2 regions of the Arthrobacter sp. Y3221114 genome follow, and region 2 is predicted to be linked to the other one. Evidence: predicted binding sites of a transcription regulator. Region 2 holds the regulator's gene; the other holds the start of a gene.
What was found. The regulator HrcA, encoded in region 2, represses chaperone genes, less so after heat shock. The targets are predictions, from matches to a motif close to TTNGCACTCGNNNNNNNCGAGTGCNAA.
Positions count from the first base shown of each region.

Region 1: the regulator HrcA is predicted to act here: its motif matches at 18,736-18,762, upstream of groES (co-chaperone GroES).

Region 1 is NZ_JBNHHW010000003.1:527,832-547,762, reverse strand. Features, by position in the region: gene AC5RV3_RS09430 (MMPL family transporter) at 1-616, shown strand, start outside; gene AC5RV3_RS09425 (MmcQ/YjbR family DNA-binding protein) at 660-971, opposite strand; gene AC5RV3_RS09420 (family 4 glycosyl hydrolase) at 986-2,323, opposite strand; gene alr (alanine racemase) at 2,542-3,852, shown strand; gene tsaE (tRNA (adenosine(37)-N6)-threonylcarbamoyltransferase complex ATPase subunit type 1 TsaE) at 3,888-4,547, shown strand; gene AC5RV3_RS09405 (VOC family protein) at 4,725-5,144, shown strand; gene tsaB (tRNA (adenosine(37)-N6)-threonylcarbamoyltransferase complex dimerization subunit type 1 TsaB) at 5,266-5,934, shown strand; partial or broken gene rimI (ribosomal protein S18-alanine N-acetyltransferase) at 5,973-6,392, shown strand; gene tsaD (tRNA (adenosine(37)-N6)-threonylcarbamoyltransferase complex transferase subunit TsaD) at 6,599-7,666, shown strand; gene AC5RV3_RS09385 (substrate-binding domain-containing protein) at 7,819-8,904, shown strand; gene AC5RV3_RS09380 (hypothetical protein) at 8,923-9,498, opposite strand; gene AC5RV3_RS09375 (zinc-dependent alcohol dehydrogenase) at 9,510-10,658, opposite strand; gene AC5RV3_RS09370 (hypothetical protein) at 10,784-10,990, opposite strand; gene AC5RV3_RS09365 (glutamate--cysteine ligase) at 11,181-12,329, opposite strand; gene AC5RV3_RS09360 (THUMP-like domain-containing protein) at 12,418-13,680, opposite strand; gene AC5RV3_RS09355 (hypothetical protein) at 13,823-14,017, shown strand; gene AC5RV3_RS09350 (maleylpyruvate isomerase N-terminal domain-containing protein) at 14,106-14,705, shown strand; gene AC5RV3_RS09345 (iron ABC transporter ATP-binding protein) at 14,763-15,521, opposite strand; gene AC5RV3_RS09340 (iron chelate uptake ABC transporter family permease subunit) at 15,518-16,525, opposite strand; gene AC5RV3_RS09335 (ABC transporter permease) at 16,518-17,546, opposite strand; gene AC5RV3_RS09330 (siderophore ABC transporter substrate-binding protein) at 17,599-18,549, opposite strand; gene groES (co-chaperone GroES) at 18,896-19,192, shown strand; gene groL (chaperonin GroEL) at 19,326-19,931, shown strand, end outside.
Region 2 is NZ_JBNHHW010000001.1:440,658-450,950, forward strand. Features, by position in the region: gene AC5RV3_RS02075 (PhoH family protein) at 1-1,015, opposite strand, end outside; gene AC5RV3_RS02080 (GerMN domain-containing protein) at 1,386-2,297, shown strand; gene AC5RV3_RS02085 (16S rRNA (uracil(1498)-N(3))-methyltransferase) at 2,317-3,144, opposite strand; gene dnaJ (molecular chaperone DnaJ) at 3,147-4,277, opposite strand; gene hrcA (heat-inducible transcriptional repressor HrcA) at 4,352-5,365, opposite strand; gene AC5RV3_RS02100 (DUF3097 family protein) at 5,512-6,354, shown strand; gene AC5RV3_RS02105 (DUF4870 domain-containing protein) at 6,465-6,887, shown strand; gene AC5RV3_RS02110 (DUF4188 domain-containing protein) at 6,901-7,386, opposite strand; gene AC5RV3_RS02115 (TetR-like C-terminal domain-containing protein) at 7,442-8,068, shown strand; gene hemW (radical SAM family heme chaperone HemW) at 8,016-9,245, opposite strand; gene lepA (translation elongation factor 4) at 9,290-10,293, opposite strand, start outside.

The sequences.
Region 1 (19,931 bases), on a different contig from region 2:
GATCGGGCTCTCGCTGATCCTGCTGCTGCTGGTCTTCCGCTCCATCCTGGTGCCGCTGCTGGCCACCGCCGGGTTCCTGCTGTCACTCGGTGCCAGCTTCGGCGCCGTGGTGGCGATCTACCAGTGGGGCTGGCTGGGCGGCATCTTCGACGTCCACGACCCCGGACCGATCCTGAGCTTCCTGCCGATGATCATGATCGGCGTCCTGTTCGGCCTGGCGATGGACTACCAGATGTTCCTGGTCTCCGGAATGCGCGAATCCTACGCGCACGGCGAGGACGCCAGGGCCGCCGTGGTCAGCGGCTTCAACCACGGCGCCAAAGTGGTCACGGCCGCGGCGATCATCATGGTCTCCGTGTTCGCCGGGTTCATCTTCTCCCACCTGACCATGGTCCGGCCGATCGGCTTCGCGCTGGCCCTGGGCGTGCTGCTGGACGCGTTCGTGGTGCGCATGACGCTGATCCCGGCGGCGATGCACCTGTTCGGCAAGGCCGCCTGGTGGATGCCGGCGTGGCTGGACAGGATCCTCCCGGACGTGGATGTGGAGGGCGCCAACCTGGCGCAGCACACCCGCCGGCCCGAGCAGGCCGAGGCACAGCCCGCCGGAGTGCGCTAGATCGCTGGCGCGCCTGGTCCTCGCCGGCGGCCGGCAGCGTCGGTCACCGACGGTGCCGGCCTCCGGCGAGCCGGAACGATTCGTCGAGCAATTCTTCGAGATGGTCGGGCTCGACTTTCTCAAGGCGCATCAGCACCAGCAGCGGCGAACGCTCGTGGTGCGGGGTCCAGAAGAAGACGTCCGGGGCAGTTGCGGCCAGGGCTTCCCGCTCATCGGACTTGACGGTCAGCACGCCCGGCTCCCAGATCCGGGCCATCAGCGACTTGGCGAACCAGGTGGGCTGGCCCCAGCTTGGCCGCTCGGTGACGCCGGGCAGGGCCAGGCAGAGGCGGCGCACGTCGTCCTCGGTGGGCATGCTTCAGGCCCCTTTCAGCTCCAGCGGTATCCGTGGGCCTGTTCGTAGGCCTCGAGCAGGCGGTGGGCCACGTGGCCGGAGGTAATCAACGGGTGGATCATGAAGGCCCGGAGGGCCGCCGCGCGGTCACCCTGCCCGCCTCGGATGACCTCCTGCTCCACGGCCTTGATCTGTGTCATCAGTCCGGCCTGATGCAGGGTCAGCGGCCTCACCGGCAGGGGGCGGGCGCCGTCTGCATCGACCACCGACGGCACCTCGACCACGGCGTCGTCCGGCAGCTGCGGGATGGTTCCGGCGTTGCGGACGTTGAGGATCAGCTCGGTGCGCTCGCCGGAGAGCAGGGCGCGCATCACGTCCAGGGCCACGTGTTCGTAGCCGCCGGCCGCCGGATCCTGTTCATCGCGCGAGACGCCGATCTCGCGGGCTTCGGACAAATAGTTTTCCTCGCGGCGCCGCAGGGCGTCCTCCCAGTCGGCGTACGGGGTTCCGGAAGCCTGCAGGCGGGCGTACAACTCCTGCTGCAATTCGTGGATGGACTCGCCGCGGGTCTGGGCGGCGCCGGCCAACGCCAGGGTGGCCTCCCGGCGGAAGTAGTAATAGAACAGGTAGGCATTCGGAATGGCGCCGAGCACCTGCAGCTCCCGCGTGCCGAAAATCCGGCCCTCTTCGAACGACTGGAGCTGCCCCGGGTCGTCGAGCAAACCGGGAAGCAGGTCCCGGCCCTGGTGCTCCAGTCCGCGCAGCCAACCCAGATGGTTGAGGCCCACATAGTCCACGCCCGCCAACGAGCCTCGGCGCAACGTGGCACCCGCGGCCTTCGCCGCACGCCGGACCAGCCCCATGGGCGTGTCACAAATTCCGACCGCCCGATGGCCCAGCAGCGGCAGCATGGCTTCGGTGACCAGCCCGGCGGGGTTGGTGAAGTTGATCAGCCACGCGCCCGGGCTGAGCTCGCGCATCCGCCGGGCGATGTGCAGGGCGGCGGGGACGGCGCGCAGGCCGGAGGCTATCCCGGCAGCTCCGGTGGTCTCCTGGCCCAGCAGGTTCAGCCGGGTTGCCACGCGTTCGTCCAGCGTCCTGCCCAGGGTGCCGCCGGGACGGATGGCCGAGAAGACGACGTCGGCGCCGGCCAGCGCACCATCCAGGTCACGGGCGGACTCGATTTTCGGCGGGCGGCCGCCCCCGGGCAGGGGCGCATCTTCCAGCACCCGGACGATCGCCTGCTGCCGGCCTGCGTCTACATCGTGGAGCACCAGCCGGTCCACCAGACCGGCCGCGGATCCGTTGGCGAGCGCGCGGTAGACCAACGGCACCCGAAACCCGCCGCCGCCCAGTATGGCAAGTGTTGCCACTGCTTCCCCCGAACGATTGACATTGGATAACGATCGGCCGCCGGGAGCCCGGGACGCGACCCTTGCTTGTATTGTGCCAGCAAGGGCCAACCCCAGGCCCTGGCGGCTGAACCGGCGGCCCGGCCGAAAATCTTTGGCCGGGGCGTTTGATCCGGTGCATTCCGCTCCGTGGCGCAGGCCTTCAGCCCGAAGCATGCTTCGGATGGGAGAATGGATCCGTGAGCTCTACAACGTCACCTCTGCCCTATGACCGCCAAGCCGTGATCAACCTGGCCGCCATCCGCGCCAACGTGCGGCACCTGCGCGAGGTCGCGGCGCCGGCCCGCGTGATGGCCGTGGTCAAGGCGGACGCCTACGGCCACGGAGCGGTCCCGGTGGCCCGGGCCGCCCTGGAAGCGGGTGCGTCCTGGCTGGGCGTCGCCCACTTCACGGAGGGGCTGGCCCTGCGTGCCGCGGGCATCGATGCGCCCATCCTGGCCTGGCTGCACACCCCGGACACGGACTTCGCCGCGGGCATTGAGGCGGGGATCGACGTCGGCGTTTCCGGCTGGGAGCTGGAGCCGGTGGTCAAGGCCGCCCGGCAACTGGAACGGCCGGCACGCGTGCACCTGAAGATCGATACCGGGCTGGGCCGCAACGGCTGCCCGCCGGCGCTCTGGGAGGACCTGATCAACCGGGCCGTGGAGTACCAGGAGCAGGGGCTGTTGCGGGTGGTCGGCGTCTTCTCCCACCTGGCGGTCGCCGACGAACCGCACCGGCCGGAGACCGACGAGCAGGTGGACCGCTTCCGCGAGGCGGTGGCGGTGGCCGAGAACGCCGGGCTGGACCTGGAGGTCCGCCATCTGGCCAACACGCCCGGTACGCTCAGCCGCCCGGACGCGCACTTCGACATGGTCCGCGTGGGCCTGGGCATCTACGGGCTCTCGCCGTTCGAAGGGCAGGCCCCGGAGGAACTCGGGCTGGTTCCGGCCATGACGTTGCGCGCACGGGTGGCCAACTGCAAACAGGTGCCCAGCGGCCAGGGCGTCTCCTACGGGCTGAGCTACCTGACCTCCGGACCGACCACGCTGGTGCTGGTGCCGCTGGGCTACGCGGACGGCATCCCGCGCAGCGCCACCAACGTCCAGGTGTCCATCGGCGGCCGCCGCTATGACGTGGTCGGCCGGGTGGCCATGGACCAGTTCGTGGTGGACCTGAGGACCAACGACGCCGAAGACCTCGTGGGCGAGGAAGTGATCCTTTTCGGCCCGGGCCGGGACGTCCCGGACGCCCAGGACTGGGCGGCGGGAGCCGGCACCATCAACTACGAGATTGTCACCCGCGTCAGTCAGCGCGTCCCGCGCTACTACACCGGAACGGCCGACGACCCGGAGAGCGGCGGGGAGGACGCCCCGGCGGCCGAGGCACCCGCACTCACGCCGTCCGCGGCCGAGCAGGCAGCGGCGGCGGCCCAGGTCCGGGCAGCGCTGGCGGCGATCGACGACCGGAACACCGACAGCGCCGGGGATCCCGGCGCGGTACTGGCATGAAGGACGACGCCGACCGGACAGGGGGAGCACCTTCCATGACGCAGCAGCAACCGGCCTCCCCGGTGTGGGAGCGCGAGTTCCAGGTGGCCTCGGCCGAGGAAACGCAGGCGCTGGCCGCCAGGCTGGGCAGGATCCTGCGCGCCGGCGACCTGGTGGTGCTCAGCGGCGGGTTGGGGGCGGGGAAAACCACCTTCACCCAAGGGCTGGGGGAAGGACTCGGAGTCCGCCCCGGCATCATTTCCCCCACCTTCGTGCTGGTCCGCAGCCACCCCAGCATGAACGGCGGGCCGGACCTGGTCCACGTGGATGCCTACCGGCTGCAGTCCGACGGCGAGATCGACGACATCGACCTGGAGAACACCATGGATCAGGCCGTGACCGTGGTGGAGTGGGGCCGCGGCCGGGTGGAGCACCTCTCCGACAGCTGGCTGGACATCTCGCTGGTCCGGGCCACCGGGGCAGACCTGGCCAACCGGCCCGCCGGGGGCGCCGCGCCGGGCGGGCCGCACGGTGCGGCGCCGGCCGAGGCAGCCGGGCCGGGCGACACAGCCGGGACGGGCGCCGCGGAGGGTGCCGCGGGAGCGCGGCGGAGCACCGGCGTCGTGCTGGATTTCGAAGAGCCCGACGACGGCGAGCCGCGGCTGATCCGCATGGCCGCCTACGGGCCGCGCTGGGCCGCCTACATGTTTGCCTGAGCCGCAAGGGGGCCCGCCGCGCCGGTCGCGGAGGCGTCGCCCGGCTTGGCGCGCAGCCGGGTGCCTCGCGGCGCGCAAATTTTGCGGGGCAGGGACCCTGCGGGAGCCCGCGGTCTTCACGGCCTCCCGGCGCAGGTCCATAATCGATGGCGTCATCAGACCACGAGGAGGCCCGCCATGGAGACCAAGCTGAACCCGTACCTGGGATTCCGCGACCAGGCCAGGGAAGCCATGACGTTCTACCAGTCGGTGTTCGGCGGGGAACTGACGCTGAACACCTTCGGCGACTTCCAGGCCAGCGACGACCCGGCGGAGATCGACAAGATCATGCACTCGCAACTGTCCACCGAGCGCGGTCTGGTGCTCATGGCCGCGGACACCCCCGCCACCATGGAGTACACCCCCGGGTCCAGCCACTCCCTCTCGCTCAGCGGCGACAACGAGGCCGAACTGCGCGGCTACTGGGACAAGCTGATCGACGGCGCCGACGTCACCGAGCCGCTGCAAAAAGCGCCCTGGGGCGACACCTTCGGCATGTGCACGGACAAGTTCGGTATCCACTGGCTAGTCAACATCGCCGGCCCACCGCCGGCGTGACAGTCCGGTCTGCGCAGCCACGGCCGGCCCGCCGCGGCCGCGGCGTGGGCCTGGCCGCGGCCTGACCCGTCCCCGTTGCGCGCCCGAACGGCACGCTGCGTACCTCAAGTAAAATTGATCCGTGCTGATCCTCTCCATTGATACCTCCGCCATCGCCAGCGCCGCATTGCTGGCCGGACAAGGAGAGACCCTGGCCGCGTTCGCCACCGAGGACACGCGCACCCACGCCGAGGTGCTGGCCCTCGGGATCAGCAAGATCATGACGACGGCGGACGTCACCGGCGCCGACATCGACGCCTTGGTGGTGGGTGTGGGCCCGGGACCGTTCACCGGCCTGCGCTCCGGCATCGCCACCGCACGGGCGCTGGCCTTCGCCTGGGGCAAGCCGCTGCACGGGGCGATGAGCCTGGACGCCATCGCCGTTGACGCCGCACCGGACGCGTGGCGCGCAGGCGTGGACGAGTTCGTGGTGGCCACCGACGCCCGGCGCAAGGAAGTGTACTGGGCGCGCTACCGCAGTACCGGCGGCACGCACGAACTGCTCGACGGCCCGCATGTCGGCGCGCCCTCGGACGTGCCACGCCTGCCGGCTTACGGCATGGGCGCCGGGCTGTACCCGGAGCAACTGCTGGCCGTCACCGAGTACAGCGGCACCCAGCCCACCGCCGAAGCGCTGGGCCGCACCGCCGTCGCCCGGCTGGACAAAGGACTTTCCCTGCCGGACACCACGCCGCTGTACCTGCGCGAGTCCGATGCCAAGGTCCCCGGACCGCGGAAGCGCGCGCTGTGACCGCCCGCACGCCACGGCCGGCGGGAGGCATTCGGCCGATGACCGAGGCCGACGTGCCGGTTGTGGATGCGCTGGAACGGAAGCTGTTCCCGGACGATGCGTGGCCGACGGAAATGTTCTATGAGGAACTGGCGCAGGATACCCGCAGCTACTACGTGGCCGAGGACGCGCGCGGCGCCGTGATCGGCTATGCCGGGCTGATGTGCGTGCGGCCCATCGCCGACGTGCAGACCATTGCGGTGGTCCCCGAGCGCGAGGGGCAAGGCATAGGCACCACGCTGCTGACCCTGCTGATCGACCAGGCCCGGCGACAGCGGGCCGACGACGTCCTGCTAGAAGTCCGCGCGGACAACCCCCGGGCGCAGCGGCTGTACCGCTGGTTCGGCTTCGAGCAGATCCACGTGCGGCCGCGCTACTACCGGGGCGGCGTTGACGCCCTGATCATGCGGCTGCGCCTCAAGGACTGGGCGGGTGCTCCCGGCACCAATGGCCCGAAGGCCGGCCCCGGCACCGACGCCCCGGATGCCCGCACGGGCACCGACGGCGGCGCCACGACCGGCCGCGCCGGCACAGACGGCGGCGCCACGACCGGCCGCGCCGGCACAGACGGCGGCGCCACGACCGGCCGGACAGACCAGGAACCCGAGACGACGGAGGACACCCGATGAACCGCACCGAACCGCTGGTGGTGGGCATCGAGTCCTCCTGCGACGAAACCGGCGTGGGCATCGTCCGCGGGGATAGGCTCCTGGCCAACACCGTGTCCTCCTCAATGGAGGAACACGTGCGCTTCGGCGGAGTGATCCCGGAAATCGCCTCGCGCGCCCACCTCGATGCCTTCATCCCGACGCTGGAACAGGCGCTGGACACGGCCGGTGTCACCCTCGGGGAGGTGGACGCGCTCGCCGTGACCTCCGGCCCCGGACTGTCCGGCGCCCTGATGGTCGGCGTGTGCGCGGCCAAGGCCCTTGCGCTGGCCACCGGCAAGCCGCTGTACGCCATCAACCACCTGGTCGCCCATGTGGGCGTGGGCGTGCTGGACGGGGGAGCGCTGCCGGAGAACCTGGGCGCGCTGCTGGTCTCCGGCGGACACACGGAGATTTTGCGCGTGCGCTCCCTCACCGACGATGTGGAACTGCTCGGCTCCACCATCGACGACGCGGCGGGCGAAGCCTACGACAAGGTGGCCCGCATCCTGGGCCTGGGCTATCCGGGCGGCCCGGCGATCGACAAACTGGCGCGGGAGGGCGACCCGAAGCGCATCCGGTTCCCCCGCGGACTGAGCCAGCCCAAATACATGGGCTCGGCGCAGGCCCCCGGAGCGCACCGCTACGACTGGTCCTTCTCCGGCCTGAAGACGGCTGTGGCCCGGTGCGTGGAGCAGTTCGAAGCCGCGGGGGAGCCGCTGCCGGTGGCCGACATCGCCGCGTCCTTCCAGGAAGCGGTGGCGGACGTCATCACCGCCAAGGCGATGCTGGCCTGCACCGAAAACGGCATCACCAACCTGCTGCTCGGCGGCGGCGTTGCGGCGAACTCGCGGCTGCGGGCGTTGACCGAGGAACGCTGCGCGCAGCACGGCATCTCCCTGCGGGTGCCGCCGGTGTCCCTGTGCACGGACAACGGGGCGATGGTAGCGGCGCTCGGCGCCCAGGTGGTCATGGCCGGCGGCAGGCCCTCCGGCCTCGAATTCGCCCCGGATTCGTCGATGCCGGTCACCAGCGTGCACCTCTAGGGCGATCCCGCCCGCGCCCGGGACCCCGGGCCGGCACCGTCTATCACAATCCGCGGCGGCGACCTAGGCTGAAACCATGGCGGGGCACGCCGGCTCCTTCCCCAGCAACTCTTCCATCCGGTCGGACGGCGGAAACGACGGAGGTACACGACATGGGATCTTTGGCTGGACGACTGAAACTGCCGGCGGCGGTGGCCGTCACGGCGGCGCTCCTGCTGACGTCCTGTACCCGCACCGGTGAAGAGACGGGTGGGGGGCCGGAAGCGGGGGGTGCCGGAGGCTTCGAGACCGGTTCGTTGATCGGCGTGTCCCTCTCCGCCGACACCGCGTACGCCGAAGCGCTGTTCACCGAACAGATCGAGGGCTCAAACTTCGAACCGAACGTCCAGGTCGCGGCAACTGCCGCCGAACAGCAGCAACAGATCAGTTCCATGCTCGAGGGTGAACCGGAAGTGCTGATCGTGGACGCGGCGGACCCTGCAGGCCTGGGGGAGCAGTTGGCCGCGGCGCAAGAGGCGCAAATCCCGGTCATCGCCTTTGCCACCATGGTCACGGACACCGGCGTTGTCGGCTACCTGGTGGGCGTGGATGCCTTCCAAAACGGGGAGATCCAGGCGCAGGCACTGCTCGACGGGCTGGCCGAACGGCAGGGCGAGGGACCCTACAACGTCGAACTGTTCAGCGGCCACCCGGACGACGGCGGGGCGCGCCTGGCGTTCGACGGTGCGATGAGCGTGCTGCAATCCAAGATCGACGACGGCACCGTGGCCGTGGCGTCCGGGCAGTCGGATTTCGAGGCAACCGCGGGCGAAAACCCGGATGCCGCGGGAGAACGGCTGGCCGCCATGTTGCAGGAGGACTACGCCTCCGACGATTTGCACGGCATCCTGGCGGCCGATGACGCCACCGCCCAGGTGCTCATCCAGGCCGCCGAAGACGGCGGGCAGGATTCCGCCGTCGTCATCGGCAGCGGATCCGCCCCGGAAGCCGTGGAATCAATCATGGCCGACAAGCAGTACGCCACCACCTACGCCGACCCGGCGGCCATGGTGGGCGAGGCCTTGACGCTCGTCAAAGGGTTCGCGCAGGACGATGCACCCAAGGCCGACGACGAAGACTCTTACGGCAACGCGCAAACCACCGTAGCGGCCTACCTGACCGAAGCCGAGCCGGTGACCAAGGAGAACGCCGCGGAGGTGTTTGCCGACAACCAGGAGTTGCTGCAGCTCCTCGAGTAAACGCTGGGGTCTTCCCGTTCAGGCGCGCAGGCGCCGGGCCAGGCCCTTGACCGCCAGCGCGGCCAGGCCGCCTGCCGCCAGCCAGGGGCCGGCCACGATGACCGGGTCGAGCCATTGGTGGCTCAGGTCGGCACGCTTCGTCCCGGTTCGGGAGGCCAATCCGTGATGGCTGAACTCGCTGCGCACACCGGATTCGGTGACGGGATTGTCCGGACGCAGGGTCGCGAAGGAGCGCAGGTGGCTTTCCCAAGCATCGACCCGGTCGGCGGCCAGCAGGATCAGCCAGTGCGCCGCCCGCGCCTCGCTGAACTTGCGGTAGGAGTACCGGCGCATCGCGCCCGAGAGTCCCTTGGGCGGCGTCGACGTGCCGAAGACGGGCGTCAGCATGCGGTGTTCAAGGGATCGCTCGCGCGGCCATTTCTCCTCCTGGCGCTCGGGGAAATCCCAGTGTGCGCCGGTGGCGCCGGGATCGAAGCGTTCCTTCGGCACGGCCGGACGGTCCTCCGGATCCAGGTCGGCACCCCAGCCCGGGATCCGGTCGCGGAGTTCTTCGCTGGAATACCTGCGCTCCGGTTTTTCGGCTGTGTACGGCATCGCGGTGTCTCCTAGCCGGCATTCGGCACGATGAGCGGTTTAATGCAGCCATCGAGTTTCGACGAGAAAATGTGATACCCGTCGGAGATATGCTCCAGCGGTATGCGGTGGGTGACGATGTCGTTGGGTTTCAGGTAGCCGTTTCGGACGTGCTCAAACAACCGCGGCCATTGGCGCTTGACCGGACACTGGTTCATGCGCAGCGTCAAGCCTTTGTTCAGGGCGTCGCCGAACTTCACGGCGCTGAACATCGGTCCATAGGCGCCCATCACGGAAATGGTCCCGCCCTTGCGGACCGAATCGATGGCCCAGTTCAGGGCGACCGGCGAGCCGCCCTGCAGCTTGAACTTGGCCGAGGTGAGGTGCTGGGTCAGGTTGCCGTCCGCCTCGGCTCCCACGGCGTCAATCGCCACGTCCGCCCCGAGGTCATCGGTCACCTTCTTCAGGTGCACCACGATGTCGTCATGCTCGGCGAAGTTGTAGGTCTCCGCATGCGCGAAGGTGCGGGCCATCTCCAGCCGGTATTCCAGGTGGTCGATGACGATCACGCGCCCCGCTCCCATGAGCCAGGAGGACTTTGCGGCAAACAACCCGACGGGTCCGGCTCCGAAGACCACCACGGTGTCGCCTTCGACGATGTCGCCCAGCTGCGCCCCGAAGTAACCGGTGGGCAGCGCGTCGGTGAGCATCACGGCGTCCTCGTCGTCCATCCAGTCCGGAATCAGGGCGGGTCCGACGTCGGCAAAGGGCACCCGGACATATTCGGCTTGGCCGCCGTCGTAGCCTCCGCAGGTGTGGGAGTAGCCGTAGATGGCGCCCACCGCCGTGGCGTTCGGATTCACGTTGTGGCAGTTGGAATACAGGCCGCGCGCGCAGAAGTAACAGGACCCGCAGTAGACGTTGAACGGCACCATGACCCGGTCGCCCGGGGCGAGGTTCCGGACCGACGGCCCCACTTCGTGGACCACGCCGATGAACTCGTGGCCGAACGTCATTCCGACCCGGGTGTCGGGCATCATGCCGTGGTAGAGGTGCAGGTCCGAGCCGCAGATCGCGGCCAGCGTCACCCGCACAATGGCATCATTGGGGTGTTCGATCGCGGGGATGTCTTTTTCTTCTACCCGGGTCTTGTAGGGCCCGCGGTACACCATGGCTCTCATCAGTGCAGTGCCTCCTTGAGGAAGCGAATAGTCGAGTGCCCGCAAGCCTCACACGCCCGGCCGCAACGGTCAAGGCCGCGGAGCCGCCCGGGAGGCCGCGCTGCCCGGGACGGGTGCGGCTGGTCCTAGGTGCCGTCGCCGGGTTCCCGGGGGGACGCCGGTTTCTTGTCCTCGCCTTCCCACTGCTCCTCGGACCGACGGTCGACGTCCGGTTCTATGGCAGCGTCCAGACCGGCGGAACCGGCATGGGGCGGGCCGTCGGATTCCTGGTCCGAGGCCGCGGCATCCGCCTGGTACAGCGCCTCGTCGTCTGCGTGCTTTTCCCCGGCCATGGCCAGCCCTTTCCCGCATCCGGCTCCGGTTTTCCTTGGGGCAGAGCCTACCCCTGTTCAGCACGAAACGGGACCGGATTCGGCCGGAAACGGGAGCGAATTCCCGCGGGCCGCCCTGACGGAAACCGGGGCGCGGCGGCAGCCGGGATCCTGCCGGAGCCGGGCCGGCGCGGAGGCCTCGGCCGGCGGGTCAGCTGCTCCCGCGAAGCTGGCCGACCACGTCGAGGACGACGGCGCGCAGGTCGCCGTTGTGCTCCGCGGCTACCCTGCGCTGGCGCTGGTAGCCGGCGCCGGCTTCGAGGATCTTCTCCACGTCCGCCAGCTCCTCGCTGCAGCCAAGCTTCCTGGCGACCGGCTCCAGCCGGTTCAGCACGTGTTCGCGCAGGTGTTCCGTGACCGGCATTTCCTTGCCGGCGGCGTTGAGGATGATGATGGCGTCCATGCCGTAGCGGGCGGCACGCCATTTGTTCTCCTGCACGTGCCACGGCGGCATGGTGGGGATGGCCCAGCCGTTGTCCAGGGCGGTGGAGAACTCGTCCACCAGGCACTGCGTCAGCGCGGCGACTGCCCCGACGTCCTGCAGGGTGGACAGCCCGTCGCACACCCGCATCTCGATGGTGCCCAGCGCGGGAACCGGCCGGATATCCCAGCGGATCTCGCTGATCGTGTCGATCACCCCGGTGGTGAACATGTCCTCGACGTAATCCTCGTACACCGCCCAGCTGGGGAACTGGAACGGCAGCCCGGCGGTGGGCAGCTGCTGGAACATCAGCGCGCGCTGGGAGGCGTAGCCGGTGTCCTCTCCCGCCCAGAAGGGGGAGGAGGCGGAGAGCGCCTGGAAGTGCGGGAAATAGTTGACCAGCCCGTCCAAGACGGGCAGGGCCTTGTCCCGGTGGTCCAGGCCCACGTGCACGTGCACGCCGTAAATCACCATCTGGTGTCCCCACCATTGGGTGCGGTCGATCAGCTTGGCGTAGCGTTCCTTGTCGGTGACCGGCTGCAACCGCGGTGCGGCAAACGGATGGCTGCCGGCGCAGAAGAGCTCCACGCCCATCGGGTCGGTGACGTCGCGGACGGCCGCCAGGGCGCTGCTCAGGTCCGCCTTGGCCTCGCTGACGGTGTTGCAGATGCCGGTGACCAGCTCCACGGTGTTCAGCAGCAGCTCCTGCTTCACGTGCGGGTGCTCGTCATCGTCCCGCAGCTCGGGATGGCCGGCGCGGACGGCGTCCAGCACCTGCTCGGCCACCGAGACCAGTTCGCCGGTCTGGGCATCCACCAGCGCCAACTCCCACTCAACCCCGAGGGAGGATTGGGCGGACCGTGCGAAATCGATGTACAAACGTTGCTCCGTCTCTGGCGGGACCGGCTGCCGCCGGAGGTACACGTCTGGCGCCAGCGGGGCCAAGACACAGCTTGATTCTAGTGCTTCAGGGCCTGGCGCTGCGCTCGCGGCTGCGGGTGCCGGCGGCGGGAACGGGTTCGACGACGATGGCGATCCGGTCCTCACCGACCCTCGTCAGCACCAGGGTGGCCTTGTTCGGCCCCTTGCCGGAACCGGTCAACAGGGTCTTGCGCAGCTCTTCCGGTGCAACCGATGTGCCGCGCTTCTTGATCTCCAGCGTGCCGATCCGGCTCGCCTTCACCCAGGCCTTGAGCTTCTTGACGTTGTATGGCTTGACCTCCAGCACCCGGTACGTCCGGGCGAACGGCGATTGCTGCAGGTGCGGGGCGCAGATATACGCGATGTGCTCATCCAGCAAGTGCCCGCCCAGGCCGCGGGCGAGGTCGGCCACCAGCCCGGCGCGGATCACCGCGCCGTCGGGCTCATACAGGTAGCCCGCCGCCGGTCCGATCGCCACGTCCTGGTTGGCGGGGTCGTAGCTGACGGCGCTGGTCAGCTCGGCGGTGCCGCCGGCACCGGTGACCAGGGCCGCGCGCCGGATGCCCGGCCGGGCCAGCCGGTTGAACCACAGCGCAGCCTCGACCACGTCGCCGTCGACGGATACCCACTGGGCCTCGCAATTCTCCGGCAGCGCCTCATGGGGAATCCCGGGACCCATCTTGACCCCCACCGGCATGCCCCCGTCGGCCAGCCTCTCCACGAAGGACAGCGGCGGAGAAAACGCCTCCGGGTCGAAGATGCGGGTGGTGCCCGAGGCCGTCGTCGTCCGCCGCGCCGGATCCAGCCACACGCCGTCGATCCCGGTCAGGTCCAGTCCCTCCGCATCGGCGTTGACCACGGTGGCGGTTGGCCAGGGCATCAGGTTGATCGTGGCCACGGCGGCGGTGGTCTCATCGCGTTCCACGGCGGTGACCCTGCGGTCCAGGCTGGCCAGCGCCATGGCGTCTGCGCCGATTCCACAGCCCAGGTCCGCGACGTGCTCCACTCCGGCGGCCTGGAACCGCTGGGCGTGCAGGGCGGCGATGTTCAGCCGGGTGGCCTGTTCCAGTCCGGCGGGGGTGAAAAGCATTTTCTCCGCGAACGGACCGAACTTCGCCTTGGCCTTCGCCCGCAGCCGGGACTGTGTCATGGCAGCGGAGACCAGTTCGGGGGAGTGGCCGGCCTTCCGCAGCTCCGTGCCGGTGTGCAGGCTCTCCGCCTCGGAGTAGGGGCCGAGCGAATTCAGCAGCTCCCAACCTTCCGGAGTGAGAATCGGTGCAATGCTCTCGGCATGGGTCTCGGGTGCCATGGTTTCAAGCCTAGTGCAGCGGAATCAGGCCAGCGGACCGGCCCATTTCGCCTCCAACAGCGGCGATGGGTAGTTCTCCCCATGGCCGGATAGGCTGGGACTCCGTAGAGTCGGTAAGGAAGCTTACTGTGAGGAGGCGTGCATGATGTCCACATCCATTGACGGGTACGACATTGATACCGACGCTTGCCAAGCCGAGATTGAAGCGGAACTTGGCGAGCTGATCGAGGCCGGCAACCGTGCCCACCAGGGCTGGCAGGCCCTCTGGAACGACGTCGCCGCAGGCGTCGGTGCACCGGTTCCGGGATGGCAGCCGGAAATCCGGCGCCTCGCCTGAACGTTACGCCACGGTGGCTCCAGGCCGAACCGGCCGCGATGCATGGGGGCCGCTGGTCGTTGCCGCCCGCCGGCCGTAGCATGGGCGCATGATCCAATCGGCGGCAACGTTCCTGTCTGCGGGCCGGTATTTCCGCGAGGTCCTGGCGAACGTGCCGCCGACCGCGTGGAATGCTCCCGGGTTGGACGATTGGAGCGTCCGGACGCTCGCCGGACATACCAGCCGCGCGCTGTCCACTGTGCTGACGTACTTGGGGCGCCCCGCAGCGAAAGTCCAGGTGGAATCCGCCGCCGATTATTACCTGGCCACCGGACTGGCGAATGATCCCGGCGTCACCGAGCGGGCCATTGCCGCCGGCAGGGAGCTGGGTCCGGACCCGGTGGACATGGTGGACCGGCTGCTGGCCCAGCTGGAGAACACGCTGCCGTTGACCGAAGACCGGGTCATCGAGACTGCCGCCGGCGGGATGCGCTTCAGCGACTATCTGCCCACCCGGATCTTCGAACTGGCCGTGCACACTCTTGACCTGTCCCGGGCGTGCGGCCTGGTGGCCGAGCTGCCGCGCGGCGTGGAGCTGGAAGCCGGGCGCCTGGCAATGGAGATCGCCTCGGAACGCGGCGACGGCGCGCTGGTGCTGCTGGCCCTGACCGGGCGGACCATGCTGCCGGGCGATTTCTCCGTGGTCTGACGCCTTGCCGGTCCGCGGGGCAGCCTTGCCGGCCGGCCGGCAGCCCGCCAGCCGGCGTCAGGCGAAGTAGACGCCGATCCGGTTGCCTTCGATTTCCTCGATGCGGATGTCGATGTCGTAGACGTCGCGCAGTACGTCCGGCTGCATGATTTGGGCCGGCGGGCCCTGGTGCACCAGGCGGCCGGAGCGCATGGCGATGATCGAGTCCGAGTAGCAGGACGCGAAGTTGATGTCGTGGATGACCAGCACCACGGTCTTGCCCAGCTCATCGGTCAGCCGGCGCAGCAGCCGCATCATTTCCACCGAGTGCTTCATGTCCAGGTTGTTCAGCGGCTCATCCAGCAGCAGATAGTCGGTGTCCTGCGCCAGCACCATGGCGATGAAGGCGCGCTGCCGCTGGCCGCCGGAGAGTTCGTCCACAAACTTGTCCGCCATCGACGTCAGGTCCAGGTACTCCAGCGCCTGCTCGATCCGGGCGAGGTCGGCGGGGCCCGGCCGGCCGTTGTTGTGCGGGAAACGGCCGAAGCCCACCAGGTCCCGCACGGTCAGGCGGACGGTCAGCTGGTTGTCCTGGCGCAGGATGGCCATCTTGCGGGCCAGTTCCTTGCCCGGGGTGCTCCCGACGTCGAGCCCGTCGATGGTCACAGCCCCGGCGTCCATGGGCAGCAGCCGGGAGACCATGGACAGCAGCGTGGACTTGCCGGCTCCGTTCGGGCCGATGATCGAGGTGATGCCGCCGTCCTTGATGTAGCAGCTAACGTCGTCCACCACGGTCTGCGTGCCGTAGGTCTTGGAGACTCCGGAGACATGGATCATTTGATGGAGCCTTTCAGCAGCAGGGCGATGAACAGGAGGCCGCCGGCGAATTCAATGACGATGCTCAGCGCGGTATCGAAGCTGAACACCTGCTCGAGCACCAGCTGGCCGCCGACCAGGGCGATGGCGCCCAACAGCACGGCGATGGGCAGCACGTACACGTGCCGGAAGTGCGAGCACAGCAGGTAGGCAAGGCTGGCCACCAGCAGGCCGAAGAACGTGATCGGGCCCACGAGGGCGGTGGAAACGGCCACCAGGATGGCGCACAGCATCAGTACGGTGGTGACGGCCCGCCGGTGGTCCACGCCCAGGTTCAGCGCCGTGTCCCGGCCCAAGGCCAGGACGTCCAGTTGCCGGCGCATCCGCCAGACCGGGATGCTGGCCGCGGCAACGGCCACCGCGGAGGCGGCCAGCAGCACGCCGTCCACGTTGTTGAAGCTGGCGAAGAACAGGTCCTGCAGGATGATGAATTCGCTCGGGTCGATCAGCCGCTGCAGCAGCGAGGAGATGCCGCGGAACATTGTCCCGAACACGATGCCCACCAGCAGCATCAGGTGCAGGCTCTTGCCGCCGCCGGTGAACAGCCAGCGGTAGAGCAGGAAGGAGAAGCCCACCATCAGCATCACTTCGATCACGAAGCGCACCGGCGCGCCCAGGCTCAGCAGCGCCTGCCCGCCGATGGCGAAGGTCAGTCCGGTCTGGATCAGCATGTAGAGGGCATCGAAGCCCATGATCGACGGGGTCAGGATCCGGTTGGCGGTCACCGTCTGGAACAACACGGTAGACACGCCCACGGCGTACGCCACCAGCAGCATCGAACCGATCTTGATGGCCCGCCGGGGCAGGATGTAGCCGAGGTTGCCGCGCAGGTCGATGGTCATGAAGACGGCCACAAGGACGGCCGTCAGGAGGCCCAGCAGGATGATCCAGGTCCGCGGCCGGACCGCGGTGAGGGTGCGGCGCTTGTGCTGCGTCAGCGCGGCGGGAAGTACCGAATCAGCCATTCTTGCGGGTCCTCAGCAGCAGGTACAGGAAGATGGCGCTGCCCACCGCGGAGACGATGACGCCCACCGGGATCTCGTAGGGGTAGCGGATGGTGCGGCCGATGATGTCGCACAGCAGCACGAAGCCGGCGCCGAAGACTGCCACCCAGGGAACTGAACGGCGGGCGCTGTCGCCGAACGCCAGCGACACCAGGTTGGGCACCACGAGTCCCAGGAACGGAATAGCGCCGATGTTGACCACCACCACGGCGCTGATCAGCGAGACGATGACCAGCCCCAGCGTCAGGACCCGGCCGTAGTTCAGGCCCAGGTTGGTGGAGAATTCCTGGCCCATGCCGGCCATCGTGAACCGATCCGCGCACAGGTAGCCGATCACCGCGAGCACCGCGACAATCCAGAGGAGTTCGTAGCGGCCGCGCAGCACGCCGGAGAAGTCGCCGATCATCCAGCTGTTCAGCGTCTGGAGCAGGTCGTAGCGGTAGGCAAAGAACGTGGTCACCGCGGCGATGACGCCGCCCAGCATGATGCCCACCAGCGGCACAATGAGCGTGTTGCGCAGCGGGATCCGGCGCAGCACCAGCAGGAACAGGCCGGTCCCGGCGGCCGCGAACACGGTCGCCACGGACATCTTGGCCAAGAGTGTGGCGCCGGGGACCGCCACCGTGACCACCAAGATGCCCAGCGAGGCCGACTCCACGGTGCCCACGGTGGAGGGCTCCACGAATTTGTTCCGCGCCATCAGCTGCATGATCAGCCCGGCAATACCCAGCGCCGCGCCGGCCAGGATCACCGACAGGGTGCGCGGCAGCCGGCTGATCCAGAAGATGTCCCAGGCCGTCTGGTCACCGGACAGCAAGGCGGGCAGGGACACATCGCTGACGCCCACAAACATGCTGGCAATTGCCAGGATAACGACGGCGGTGCCCGCCCAGGCGAGCTGGGAACCGGATCCGCGGGCGCGGGAGCGTCCGGCCGCGGCTGCTGCCGCCGGGGCCGGACTGGAAATCGTGGAGGAAGCCATGGATCGGGCCACCGCGCAGGCCGCCGGCGGGTCGCCGGCGGCCGTACGGGTGCTACTTCGTGATGGCTGCCTGGACGGCACTGATCATGGCGTCCGTATTATTCAGGCCGTAGCCCACCAGGTACCAGGATGCTGAATCCAGGTAGGTGATGCTGTCGTTCTTGGCGGCGCTCGTGCCGTTGACCAGTTCGTTGTCCAGGACGGCCGCAGCGGCCTCCCCGGATTCGCCGACGGCCGCGTCGCGGTCGATCACGAACAGGTGGTCCGGGTTGGCCTCGGCGACGAATTCGTGCGAGATGGCCTCGCCGTGCGGGCCCTCGGACTTTACGTCCGCGGCGGTCTGCACGCCCAGGACATCGTGCACGATGCCGAACCGGGACCCTGCCCCGTAGGCCGTCATCTCGCCGCCACTCGTCATCAGCACCAGGCCGGTGCCGGCGTCGGCGGCGGCGGCCTTGGTGTCCTCGATCCGGGTGTCGATGGCTGCCAGCTTTTCTTCGACTTCGGCTTCCTTGCCGAAGATCTCGCCGAGGGTCGCGGAGACTTCCTTAAAGCTCTCGATCGGAGCGGCGGTATCAACGCTCAGGTCGATGGTCGGGGCGATTTTGCTCAGCTCCCCGTAGGCCTCGGCGGTGCGGCCCGAGATGATGATCAAATCGGGTGCGCCTTGGCTGATCGCCTCGAAGTCGGGTTCCTTCATGGAGCCGATCTTGGTGTAGTCGTCCCCGGCGTACTGTGCCAGTGACTCGGGGAACACTGCTGCCTCCGGGACGCCGTCGACCTCGACGCCCAGGGCGGTGAGGCTGTCCAGCACCCCGAGATCGAAGGTGTAGACGGTCTCCGGGTTCACCGGCACGTCGGTGGTGCCGGAGGCGTGCTCTACGCTGATCGTCTCGGCGCCGGTACCTGCTGCGGCATCGGTCTGCTGGCCGCAGGCGCTCAGCGCCAGCATGGAAACGGCTGCGGTCAAGGCCACCAGGCCGGACTTCAGGGGCTTTTTCACTGACTCTCCATCGTTCGTCAACGCCGGCCCGGGCGGGGACCGGCATTAGGCAACATAAACGTTTGCTATTTGCGCGCAGCTTGAAAGCTACCGGGTTAGGTTAGCCTTACGCAACTTGGCCGGCGGCGGGCGTCGTCGATTTGCGTCACACAGATGGTGGCCGCGGAAGTCGGGCCGACCCGCCCGTTGGCACTCGCCTTGACCGAGTGCTAATCCTTCTCATAGAGTCGCAGTTAGCACTCGCCCCGTGTGGGTGCTAATACAAGGAACCGCCTGCCGGCACCGCGACGACGGCAGACATCTCCTTGGCCAACCTATTCGTAGCGCATGAAAAGGAGAGAGCCGAGTGTCGGTCTCCATTAAGCCTCTTGAGGATCGTATTGTTGTCCAGCCGCTCGAAGCAGAGCAGACCACGGCCTCCGGCCTGGTCATTCCGGACACCGCCAAGGAAAAGCCGCAGGAAGGCAAAGTTGTCGCGATCGGCCCCGGCCGCGTCGATGACAATGGCAACCGGGTTCCCGTTGACGTAGCCGAGGGTGACGTCGTCATCTACTCGAAGTACGGCGGAACCGAGGTCAAGGTCGGCGGGGAAGAGTACCTGGTGCTCTCCGCCCGCGACGTGCTGGCCATCGTCACCAAGTAAGGCCCATCAGCTGAGTCCGGCGGCTCGGGCGCGCGCAGTCGACGCCCGCAGCCGGAATCACGGACAACCGAAATGCCCCGGCTGCCTCCTATAGCAGCGCAGCCGGGGCATTTTGCGTGAAAGGAACAAATTCATGGCAAAGCAGTTGGAGTTCAACGACGCTGCCCGCAGGGCGCTGGAAGCCGGCGTCGACAAGCTCGCCAATACCGTCCGGGTCACCCTCGGTCCGCGTGGCCGCAACGTGGTCCTGGACAAGAAGTGGGGCGCCCCCACCATCACCAACGACGGCGTGACCATCGCCCGCGAGGTGGAACTCGACGATCCGTACGAGAACCTCGGCGCGCAGTTGGCCAAGGAAGTCGCCACCAAGACCAACGATGTTGCCGGTGACGGCACCACCACCGCTACCGTCCTGGCCCAGGCCCTGGTGAAGGAAGGCCTCCGCAACGTGGCCGCCGGCGCCGCCCCCGGCGCCCTCAAGCACGGCATCGAGGTAGCGGTCGAGGCCGTGGCCGCCCGCCTGCTGGAGAACGCCCGCGAGGTCGAAGGCAAGGTCGCCGAGGTCGCCACCATCTCCGCCCAGAGCCCCGAGGTCGGCAAGCTGTTGGCCGAAGCGTTCGACAAGGTGGGCAAGGACGGCGTCATCACCATCGAAGAGGGCTCCAGCATGGAGACCGAACTGGTGCTCACCGAGGGCATGCAGTTCGACAAGGGCCTGCTGTCGCAGTACTTCGTCACC
Region 2 (10,293 bases):
CATCGCCCCGGCCGCCATCGCCACGGCGGGACTCGTCCCAGCGGCTGTACGCCGTCACAATGTCGCTGACCAGCCGGTGGCGGACCACGTCCGTGGCATCCAGCTGGGAGAAGCGGACATCGTCGACGCCGTCGAGTATTTCGCTGACGATCTTCAGGCCCGAGCTGGTGCCGCCGGGCAGATCGATCTGCGTCACGTCGCCGGTCACCACCATCTTGGAACCGAAGCCGAGCCGGGTGAGGAACATCTTCATCTGTTCCGGGGTGGTGTTCTGCGCCTCGTCCAGGATGATGAACGCGTCGTTGAGCGTGCGCCCGCGCATGTAGGCCAGCGGCGCCACCTCAATGGTCCCCGCGGCCATCAGGCGCGGAATGGACTCCGGGTCCATCATGTCGTGCAGGGCGTCGTAGAGCGGGCGCAGGTACGGGTCGATCTTGTCGCTGAGCGTGCCCGGCAGGAAGCCCAGCCGCTCCCCCGCCTCGACGGCGGGGCGGGTCAGGATGATGCGGTTGACCTCTTTGTGCTGCAGGGCCTGCACCGCCTTGGCCATCGCCAGGTAGGTCTTGCCGGTACCCGCCGGGCCGATGCCGAACACCACGGTGTGGTTGTCGATGGCTTCGACGTAGTTCTTCTGGTTCAGGGTCTTCGGCCTGATGTTGCGGCCGCGCGAGGAGAGGATGTTCAGCGTCAGGACCTCGGCCGGCCGCTGCGCCGACTGTTCGCCGAGCATGCGCAGCAGCTGGGCGACCACCTGCGCGGTGATCCTCGTATCCTTCGCCGCCAGGGCGCGGATCTCTTCCACCACGTTGAGCGTGAGCCGCACCGCGTCGGCGGGGCCGGAGATGGAAAGTTCGTTGCCGCGTACATGCAGGTCCACATCGCTGATCTCCGACTCGATGACCCGCAGCACCTCGTCGTGGGCACCGAGTGCCCTGACCATGTGTTCCGACGAATCGAAATGGACGGAACGGCTGCTTGATCCCAGCGGATCGACATCCAGGCGTGATTGGGACATAGTCCGGCCGATGTGGCCTTTCATCGCTCCTTCGGTGGGCGCTTGCTAGCGGTAAGCCGGAAAGGGTTCCGGTGCTGACGATACAAGTCCATGCTACGGCACGAGCCGCCGCGCAGTCCTCTGCGGGGGCGAAAAACGCCTTGGTATCGATCCGGCATCAATCGTGCATCAGTCCGGTTGAGCGCTGGTTAAAGCAGCCATCAGCCCCCCTACCGTGTGCCAAGCTAGTGGGGCAGGAAGGGCGGCAGCCGCCCGTTCCCGCCCCACCTCCACCCAGTCATTCCGCACGCCAGAAGGGATCGAAAGCATCACCAGCAACCAGCTCCGGCAGCCTGCAGGCTCGGTCCCAACACGCCGCTTCGGTGCGTGGTTGGCCCTGGTCACTGCCTCGTCGCTGGTGCTGCTCGGATGCTCGCCGCAGGCCGCCGGCGGTGGCGGCGGCGGACAGACCTCCATGCCCAATCCCACCGATCCCGCTTCGGCCAGCAGCCCCCTGGTCTCCAGCGTCCCGGTCGAGACCCTGCGCTCCTCGGAGCTCTCCCCCATCTATTGGCTGGGCACCAACGCCGAGAACGTGTTCCTGTACCGCGAGTACCGCCAGGCGGAAAACCTGGGTGACCCCATTACGACGGCGGTGGCCGCGCTGACGCGGCTGCAGCCCCTTGATCCGGACTACTTCAATCCGCTCAGCCCGGCAAGCAAGGTGGGCGCTTCCATCACCAACGGTTCGGTCATCACGCTGGACATCTCCTCGGACGCCTTTAGCCGCCGCGTGGACGCCGGCATCGCCGAACGTGCCGTGCAGCAACTGGTCTACACCGCCACGGCCGCGGCGGCGAACGCCGGGCTGAGCACGTCGGACAATCCCCTGGAAGTGGTCATCCTCGTGGACGGGCACCACGGGTATAAAGCCTTCGGCCATGTGCCGCTGGGCCAGCCCATGGCCCGGAACAGCAGCCTGGCGGCCCCGGTGTGGATCATCGATCCGACCGAAGGTGCCACCTCCGCCGGACGCGTGGAGGTGTTCGGCCGCGGTGTCGCGTTCGAATCGGAGCTGAGCTGGCAGATCTACCGCATTGCCGACTCCGCGGACACGTCCGAAGGCGAGCTGGTCAAGGACGGCACGGCCCGCGTTGATGCAGACGCCGGCCAGATCGGCGAGTTCAGGTTCAGCCAAAAGCTGGATCCGGGCACCTACCGGCTGTACGTGTTCCAAAAGGACCAGGGCGGACCGACCGAAGAACGGCAGAATGTGGACAGCAAGGTCTTCACCATCACCTAGGGCAGTTCTGCCCGCCCGGTCAGCGCCACCGGCCCAGTAACTCGCTGAGCAAGGTCAAGGCGGCGGGTCCGGCCGTGGAGGAACGCAGGACGTGCGGACCCAGCCGAACGGCCACCGCCCCGGCGTCGAGCATCGCGTCCACTTCGGCCCGGCTCATCCCGCCTTCCGGACCCACAATCATCAGCACGCGCGTAGCGCCGCCGGTACGCCCTTCGGGTGAGGCACCGCCGCCGTCGTTTCCGCCGCGCTCCCCGGGGGATGAGCCCGCACGCAACCCGGCGCCGTCCAGGGCGTCGGCCACGCTGCCCTCGGCGTCCTCATGCAGCAGCAGCGACAACCGGCTCTCCCGGATCAGGGCACAGAGGCCGGCCCGTTCCACCAGCGGCTCCACCTCCGGAACACGCGCACGCCGCGACTGCTTGGCGGCCGCCCGGACCGCCAGCTGCCATTTCGCCGCACCCTTGGCCGCCTTGTCCGCCTTCCAGCGCACGATGCTCCGTTCGGCCTGCCACGGCACCACGGCATCGACGCCCAGTTCGGTGGCTGCCTCGATGGCAAGTTCGTCGCGGTTTCCCTTGGCAAGGGCCTGCACCAGCACCAACTCCGGGTCGGGCCTGGGCTCGTGCAGGACGTGCAGCGCCCGGACGGTGAGCTGGCCGGAGGAGCCGGCGACGGCCTCGCCGACCAGCCGGCGGCCCCGACCGTCGGCCAGATCGACGGCTTCGCCGGGTTCAATCCGCTTGACCGTGACGGCATGGCGGGCCTCGTCGCCGCCCAGGGTGAAGCTGTCGCCCGGGGCGACGGCGTCGAGCTCGCCGGGAGCGGTGAAGAACAGGTGGCTGGTCACGCCTAAAGGTTACCGAGCCGATCCCGCAGGCGGGCGAAGACGCCCGTGCCGGAGGACGCCAGCTTGCCCTCGGTGTATTCCTCGCCGCGGGCCCGGGCCAGCCGGCGCAGCAGGTCCTCCTGCTCCGCATCCAGCTTGCTGGGGGTCTCCACATGCACGTGCACCTGCAGGTCGCCGCGACCGTAGCCGCGCAGGTGGGTCACGCCCAGGCCGCGCAGGGTGAGGGTCTCGCCCGCCTGCGTGCCGGGTTTGATGCTGATTTCCTGTTCACCGTCGAAGGTGTCCAGGGTGAGGTCGGTGCCCAGCGCGGCAGCGGTCATCGGCACCGAGAGAGTGACGTGCAGGTCGTCGCCCTCGCGGAGGAAATTCTTGTCCGGATTCACCCGGATTTCCACATACAGGTCACCCTGCGGTCCGCCCGCCGGTCCGGCTTCGCCCTGTCCGGCCAGCTGGATCCGCGTCCCGGTCCCGACACCCGCCGGGAGCTTGATGGTCAGCGAACGGCGGCTGCGGATGCGGCCCTCACCGTTGCACTCGTTGCAGGGGTCGGGAATGATCGTGCCGAAGCCCTGGCAGCTGCCGCACGCGGCGGTGGTCATGACCTGGCCGAGGATGGACCGCACCGCACGCTGGACCTGGCCGGAGCCGCCACAGATGTCGCAGGTGCGCGGGCTGGTACCGGGGCGGCAGCAGCTGCCGTCGCAGGTGGGGCAGACGACCGCGGTGTCCACCTCGATCTTCTTGTTGACCCCGAAGACCGCGTCCTTGAGGTCGATCCGCACGTTGATCAGGGCGTCCTGGCCCCGGCGGGTCCGGGAGGCCGGGCCGGCGCCGCCTGCTCCGGCGCCGCCGAAGAAGCTTTCGAAGATGTCCTGGAAGGCGAAGCCGCCGCCGAAACCGCCGCCGAAACCGTTGTCGTTGCCGTTCTCGTTGCCGGTGGTGTCGTAGATGCGCCGCTTCTGCGGGTCCGACAGCACCTCGTAGGCGTGGCTGACCTGCTTGAACTGTTCGGCCGCCTCCGGGCCGGGGTTCACGTCCGGGTGCAGTTTGCGGGCCAGCTTGCGGTAGGCCTTCTTGATTTCCTCGGTCGAGGCGTCCTGGCTGACACCGAGGGCGTCGTAGTGGTTACTCACCTTAGTAGTACTTCACTTCCTGGGGATCGGTTCACCGGCGACGACGGCCGGTGGGGACACTGCGCGGCGTGTGGCTAGCCGGCGAGGATCCGTGACAAATAACGTGCGACGGCGCGCACTGCGGCCATGGTGGTGGGATAGTCCATCCGGGTGGGGCCGAGGATGCCGACCTTGGCCGTCGCGCCCGGCCCGTACCCGGTGGCCACCACGGAGGTTTCGGCCAGCGAACCGTAGGGGTTTTCGCTGCCGATGCTCACCGACATGCCCCGGGCGTCCTGGTGCAGCTCGGAGAGCAACTGCAGCAGCACCACCTGTTCTTCGAGGGCCTCGAGGATGGGGCCGATGCTCAGCTGGAAGTCGACCGTGGAACGGGCCAGGTTGGCCGTGCCGGCCATCAGGATCCGCTCCTCGTTCGTGGCCGCGGCGAGCTGTGCAAGCTGCGACGCCAGGGCCTCGGCCGTGCCCGCGGGCGCGGCCTCCGCCGGCACCGGGAAGGTCTTCAGCAGGCCCGGCACTGCCGCCAGCGCTTTCCCGGACAGCGCGGACAGGAACGCGGCGCGCAGCGTGGCCAGCGCATCCTCGGTGACGTCCGCGGGAAGCGCCGCGACATGCTGTTCCACCTTGCCGTTGTCCGCGATCAGCACCACCAGGACCCTGCGCGGACCCAGCAAGATGAACTCGATGTGCCGCACCCTGGCGGCACCCAGTTGCGGATACTGGATCACGGCCACCTGGTTGGTCAGCTGGGACAGCAAACGCACGGTGCGTTCCATGACATCGTCGAGGTCGTCGGCGCCGTCCAGCAGTTTCTGGATGGCGCGGCGCTCGGGGGCAGAGAGCGGCTTGACGTCCGAAATCCGGTCCACGAACAGGCGGTAGCCCTTGTCCGTGGGAATCCGGCCGGCACTGGTGTGCGGGGCAACGATCAACCCGTCTTCTTCCAGCGCCGCCATGTCGTTGCGGATGGTGGCTGACGACACGCCCAGGCTGTGCCGGTCGACCAGTGCCTTGGAGCCCACCGGCTCGCGCGAGTGCACATAGTCTTCGACAATGGCGCGGAGCACTTCCAGCCTCCGGACCTCGCTCACTGCACTCCTCCTGTCTCCAACTCGTCTGCGGACAGACTGTTAGCACTCAACACGTCCAAGTGCTAAGTCTAATACGTCGCCGCCGTTGTTAGCATTGTCGGGCGGCCGTGCCGTGAGGACGACAACCAGCAGAGGACTTAAAGCTTATGAGCAGCTACGGCTGGGGCCCCCAGGATCTCACCGCCCCCAAGGCCCGGGCACTGCGCGAAATCGGCGCCGAACCGGGCCTGGTCCTGGAGGACGCACAGAGCGGCTGGGTCGGCGCCGTCGTTCGGGTGGAGAAGTCCGGCGGTGTGCATCTGGTTTCGCTGGAAGACCGGCGGGGCAAGGTCCGCTCGTTCCCGCTGGGCTTCGGCTTCCTGTTCGAGGGCGAGCCGGTGAAGGTGGTGCCGGCGGCGCCCGCCGCGAAGGCTCCCGTCCGGCAACGGACGGCATCCGGTTCGGTCAAGGTCGAGGGACAGCGGGCCAGGGTGGCGCGGGCCAGCCGGATCTGGGTCGAAGGCAAGCATGACGCCGAGCTCGTCGAAAAGGTCTGGGGAGACGACCTCCGGGTGGAGGGGATCGTGGTCGAACCCCTGCACGGCGTGGACGATTTGGCGGCGGCAGTGGCGGACTTCTCCCCCGGGCCGCAGCGCAGGCTCGGCATCCTGGTGGACCATCTGGTCCCCAATTCCAAGGAGTGGCGGATTGCCGAGGCCGCCATGGCCGTGCCCGCCGCCTCGGGCAACGTACTGATTGTGGGCCACCCCTATGTCGATGTTTGGCAGGCCATCAAACCCTCCGTCATCGGACGGACCCAGTGGCCGGTGGTGCCACGCGGCACCGATTGGAAGACCGGCATCCTCGCCGGTCTCGGCTGGCCGCACCGGACCCAGATCGACATCGCCGACGGCTGGAAGAGGCTGCTGGGCAGCGTCAACACCTACGCCGATCTGGAGCCCAGCCTCCTGGGCCGGGTGGAAGAAGTCATCGATTTCCTGACGGTTTGAGGCGGTTGAGGCCGGCGCCGGCGCCCGCGGAATGCACCGGATGGCGGGGTGGAACGGCTAGGCTAGGAACAGAAGTGAGCCATCAGCAGATTTTTCCGAAGGTAGGTCCAGTGTCCGATAACTCTGCTCGTAAGCAGCAGCCGGAGCGCAAGTCCGCTCCGCGCCAGCAGTACCAGAGCGCGTCGGCGTCCGCCTTGCCCCTGACCCCTTCGGAGGACCGGCAATGGGCCACCATGGCGCATTTCGGCGGCATCCTGGGCTGCTTCCCGTCGCTGGCGATCTACCTGATCTTCAAGGACCGGGGACCGTTTACCGCCCAGGAGTCCAAAGAGGCCCTGAACTTCACCGTGCCGCCCACCGTGGTGGCCATCATTGCGAACCTGCTGATCGTCATTCCGGCGGTCAGCGGACTCTTCGCCGTCATCGCGGCCGCCATCTGGGTCTTCCTGACGGTCAATTCCGTCATTGCCGGCGTCAAGTGCAACCGCGGCGTTCCGTACCGGTACGCCTACAACCTGCGCCTGTTCGGGTAGCGGCACCGCCCTCCTACCCTGCCTGCCGCGACAACCGCTGGCGCGCGGTGTTCATCCCCGCCGCGATCGGCACGTGGCCGGTCGCGGCTGCCAAACCGAAGCGCGGCATGTCGCTGTAGACGCTCTCGCGGCCTCCCGGCACCGTCTCGTAGGTTTCGTGCCACACGCCGACGTCCCCGCTGCCGGCCGATTCCCGCATGAAACGGCGCCAGGGTTCCAGGTGCGGCGCCGCGCGGTCGGACGCAAACCGCTGCAAATGTTCCGGGCTCTTCCAGTAGCTGACCAGGATCGTGGTGCGCCCGAGCCACTGGTGGTAGCCGAGCAGCCCGGCTTCCGGCGCCGCTGCCAGGTGCGCCAGCATCGCCGGCATCGCTGACGCGGTGCGTGCCACCTTGCCGACCTTCCACCATCGGTTGGCGCGCATCCCGATGAGGAAGACGGTGACCCGTTCGCTGCCCGGATCGGCCGTGAACCGTCCTGTGTGTACGTGTTCGAACATGAGCCGATTCCTTTCATAACGTTGTTACAGAACATTGTTATGGAATACTTGGGGCATGGCAAGACCCATAGTCCACGATGATTCGCTGCGCCGCAGGCTCCTCGACACCGCCGCCACCCTGATAGCCCGCGACGGCGCAGCCGCCGTGTCGCTCCGGGCGATCGCGGCGGCGGCCGGGACGTCGACGACGGCGGTGTACTCGCTCTTCGGCGGGAAGGCGGAATTGCTGACCGCCATTCTCGACGACGGCTTTGCCTCCTTTGCGGCCGCCCAGCAGCGGGCCGCTCCCGGTGGGCTGGAACCGCTGGGCAGGGCCTACCGGGCGTGGGCCCTGGAGCATCCCGTCCTGTACGGCCTCATGTTCGGCGGTTCATTGGCCAGCCAGGTGCCGTGCCGGCCAACGCCCGGCGCCGCGGAACCGGCGATCGCGCCGCTGTTTGCCGCCGTCGCCGCCGCCCTTCCCGGGGCATCGGACGACGACGTCGCGTCCATGGTCGGCGTTGTGTGGGGCCAGGTCCACGGGCTCGTCTCGCTGGAACTGGCGGGCGCGCCGGCGGCGGGGTGGAGCTGGGACTCAGCCTACGAGGCGGCGCTCCACCGGGTGGGCCGGTCGCTGGAGGCCGGCGCGGTCAGTCCTCGAGCAACCGCCGCACCACGGCGTCGGCCAGCAGTCGGCCCTTGAGGGTGAGCCGGATGGTGCCGGCGAACGCCGCGGCGGGGTCCACCAGGGCATCGGCGATCAGTCCGGCCACGGCCTTCCGCCCGTTTGGCCCCAGATCCCGGGTGTGCAGCCCGTCGATGATGCGGGTCTGCAGCATTACGTGTTCCAGCTGACGGGTGCCGGTGTCCAGCGTCTCGCGGCCGGCTGCCGGCGAGACCCCCGTTGCCAAACGCTGGGCGTACGCCGCGGGGTGCTTCACGTTCCACCACCGGACGCCACCCATGTGCGAATGGGCGCCGGGACCGGCTCCCCACCAGTCGTCCCCGCGCCAGTAGGCCAGGTTGTGCCGGCAGCGGTCCCCGGGAGTGCGGGCCCAATTGCTGACCTCGTACCATTCGAAACCTGCGGCGCCGAGGCGCGCGTCGGCGATCTCATACTTCGCGGCGTGGTCATCGTCGTCGATGCCGGGCACTTCGCCGCGGCGGATCTGGGCGGCGAGTTTGGTGCCTTCCTCGACGATCAGGGCGTACGCGGAGATATGGTCCGGCGTGCAGCTGATCGCGGAGGCGAGGCTGGCTTCCCAGTCCGCGATGGATTCGCCCGGCGTGCCGTAGATCAGGTCAAGGCTGACGTTCAGCCCGGCGTCGCGTGCCCACTGCACGGCCTGCGCCACGCGTTCCGGGTCGTGCGTACGGTCGAGCACCTGCAGCACGTGCGGCACGGCCGACTGCATGCCGAAGGACACCCGGGTGAAACCGGCGTCGGCCAGGATCTGCAGCGACTGCGGCGTGACCGAGTCCGGGTTGGCTTCGGTGGTGACTTCGGCGCCCGGCTCCAAACCCCACAGGCCCGCCGCCTGGCGCAGCATCGACGCCAGGTCCGCCGCCGGCAGCAGGGTGGGCGTGCCGCCCCCAAAGAAGACAGTGGACAGCGGCCGGTCCGGCACACCGGAACCGCGCAGTACCCGCGCGGCCAGATCCAGCTCCGTGTTCAGCGTGCCCGAGTACTCATCCTGCGACGCCCCCGAACCCAGCTCCTTGGCGGTATAGGTGTTGAAGTCGCAGTAGCCGCAGCGCACCCGGCAGAACGGAATGTGCACATACAGGCAGAACGCGCGGTCTTCCGCACCTTCCGCCGCCTGGGCGGGCAGCAGACCGTCGGCCGGCGCCGGGTCCCCAAGGGGCAGGACGCTAGGCACTGAGGCGGGCCTCCGCCGTCGTTGTTATCACACGCACTGCCGAACTACTTCTTTGCCTTGTCCTTGGAGTCATCCGACGACAGCGCGGCGATGAAGGCCTCCTGCGGGACCTCCACGCGGCCGACCATCTTCATCCTCTTCTTGCCTTCCTTCTGCTTCTCCAGCAGCTTGCGCTTGCGGGAGATGTCGCCGCCGTAGCACTTGGCGAGCACGTCCTTGCGGATGGCGCGGATGTTTTCACGCGCGATGATGCGGGATCCGATGGCGGCCTGGATGGGAACTTCGAACTGCTGGCGCGGGATGAGTTCGCGCAGCTTGGAGGTCATCATCACGCCGTAGCTGTAGGCCTTCTCGCGGTGCGTGATGGCGCTGAACGCGTCGACCTGTTCGCCCTGCAGCAGGATGTCCACCTTGACCAGGTCGGCCACCTGCTCGCCGTCGGCCTTCCAGTCCAGCGAGGCATAGCCGCGGGTGCGCGACTTGAGGTTGTCGAAGAAATCGAAGACGATCTCGGCCAGCGGCAGCCGGTAGCGCAGCTCCACGCGGTCTTCGGAGAGGTAGTCCATCCCCTTCATCTCCCCGCGGCGGGACTGGCAGAGCTCCATGATGGTGCCCACGAACTCGTTGGGCGCGAGGATGGTGGCGGAAACCATCGGCTCGCGGACCTCGGAGACCTTTCCGTCCGGGTATTCGCTCGGGTTGGTTACCGTCGCGACGCTCTTGTCCTCCAGCGTGACTTCGTAGACCACGTTCGGCGCCGTGGAGATCAGGTCCAGGTTAAACTCGGCCTCGAGCCGCTCGCGGGTGATTTCCAGGTGCAGCAGGCCCAGGAAGCCGACGCGGAAGCCGAAGCCGAGGGCCGCGGAGGTCTCCGGCTCGTAGATCAGTGCCGCGTCGTTGAGCTTGAGTTTGTCCAGTGCGTCGCGCAGCACCGGATAGTCCGTGCCGTCAATCGGGTAGAGCCCGGAAAAGACCATGGGCTTGGGGTCTGCGTAGCCGCCCAGGGACTCCGCCGCCGGCTTGGCCAGGTTGGTAACGGTGTCGCCCA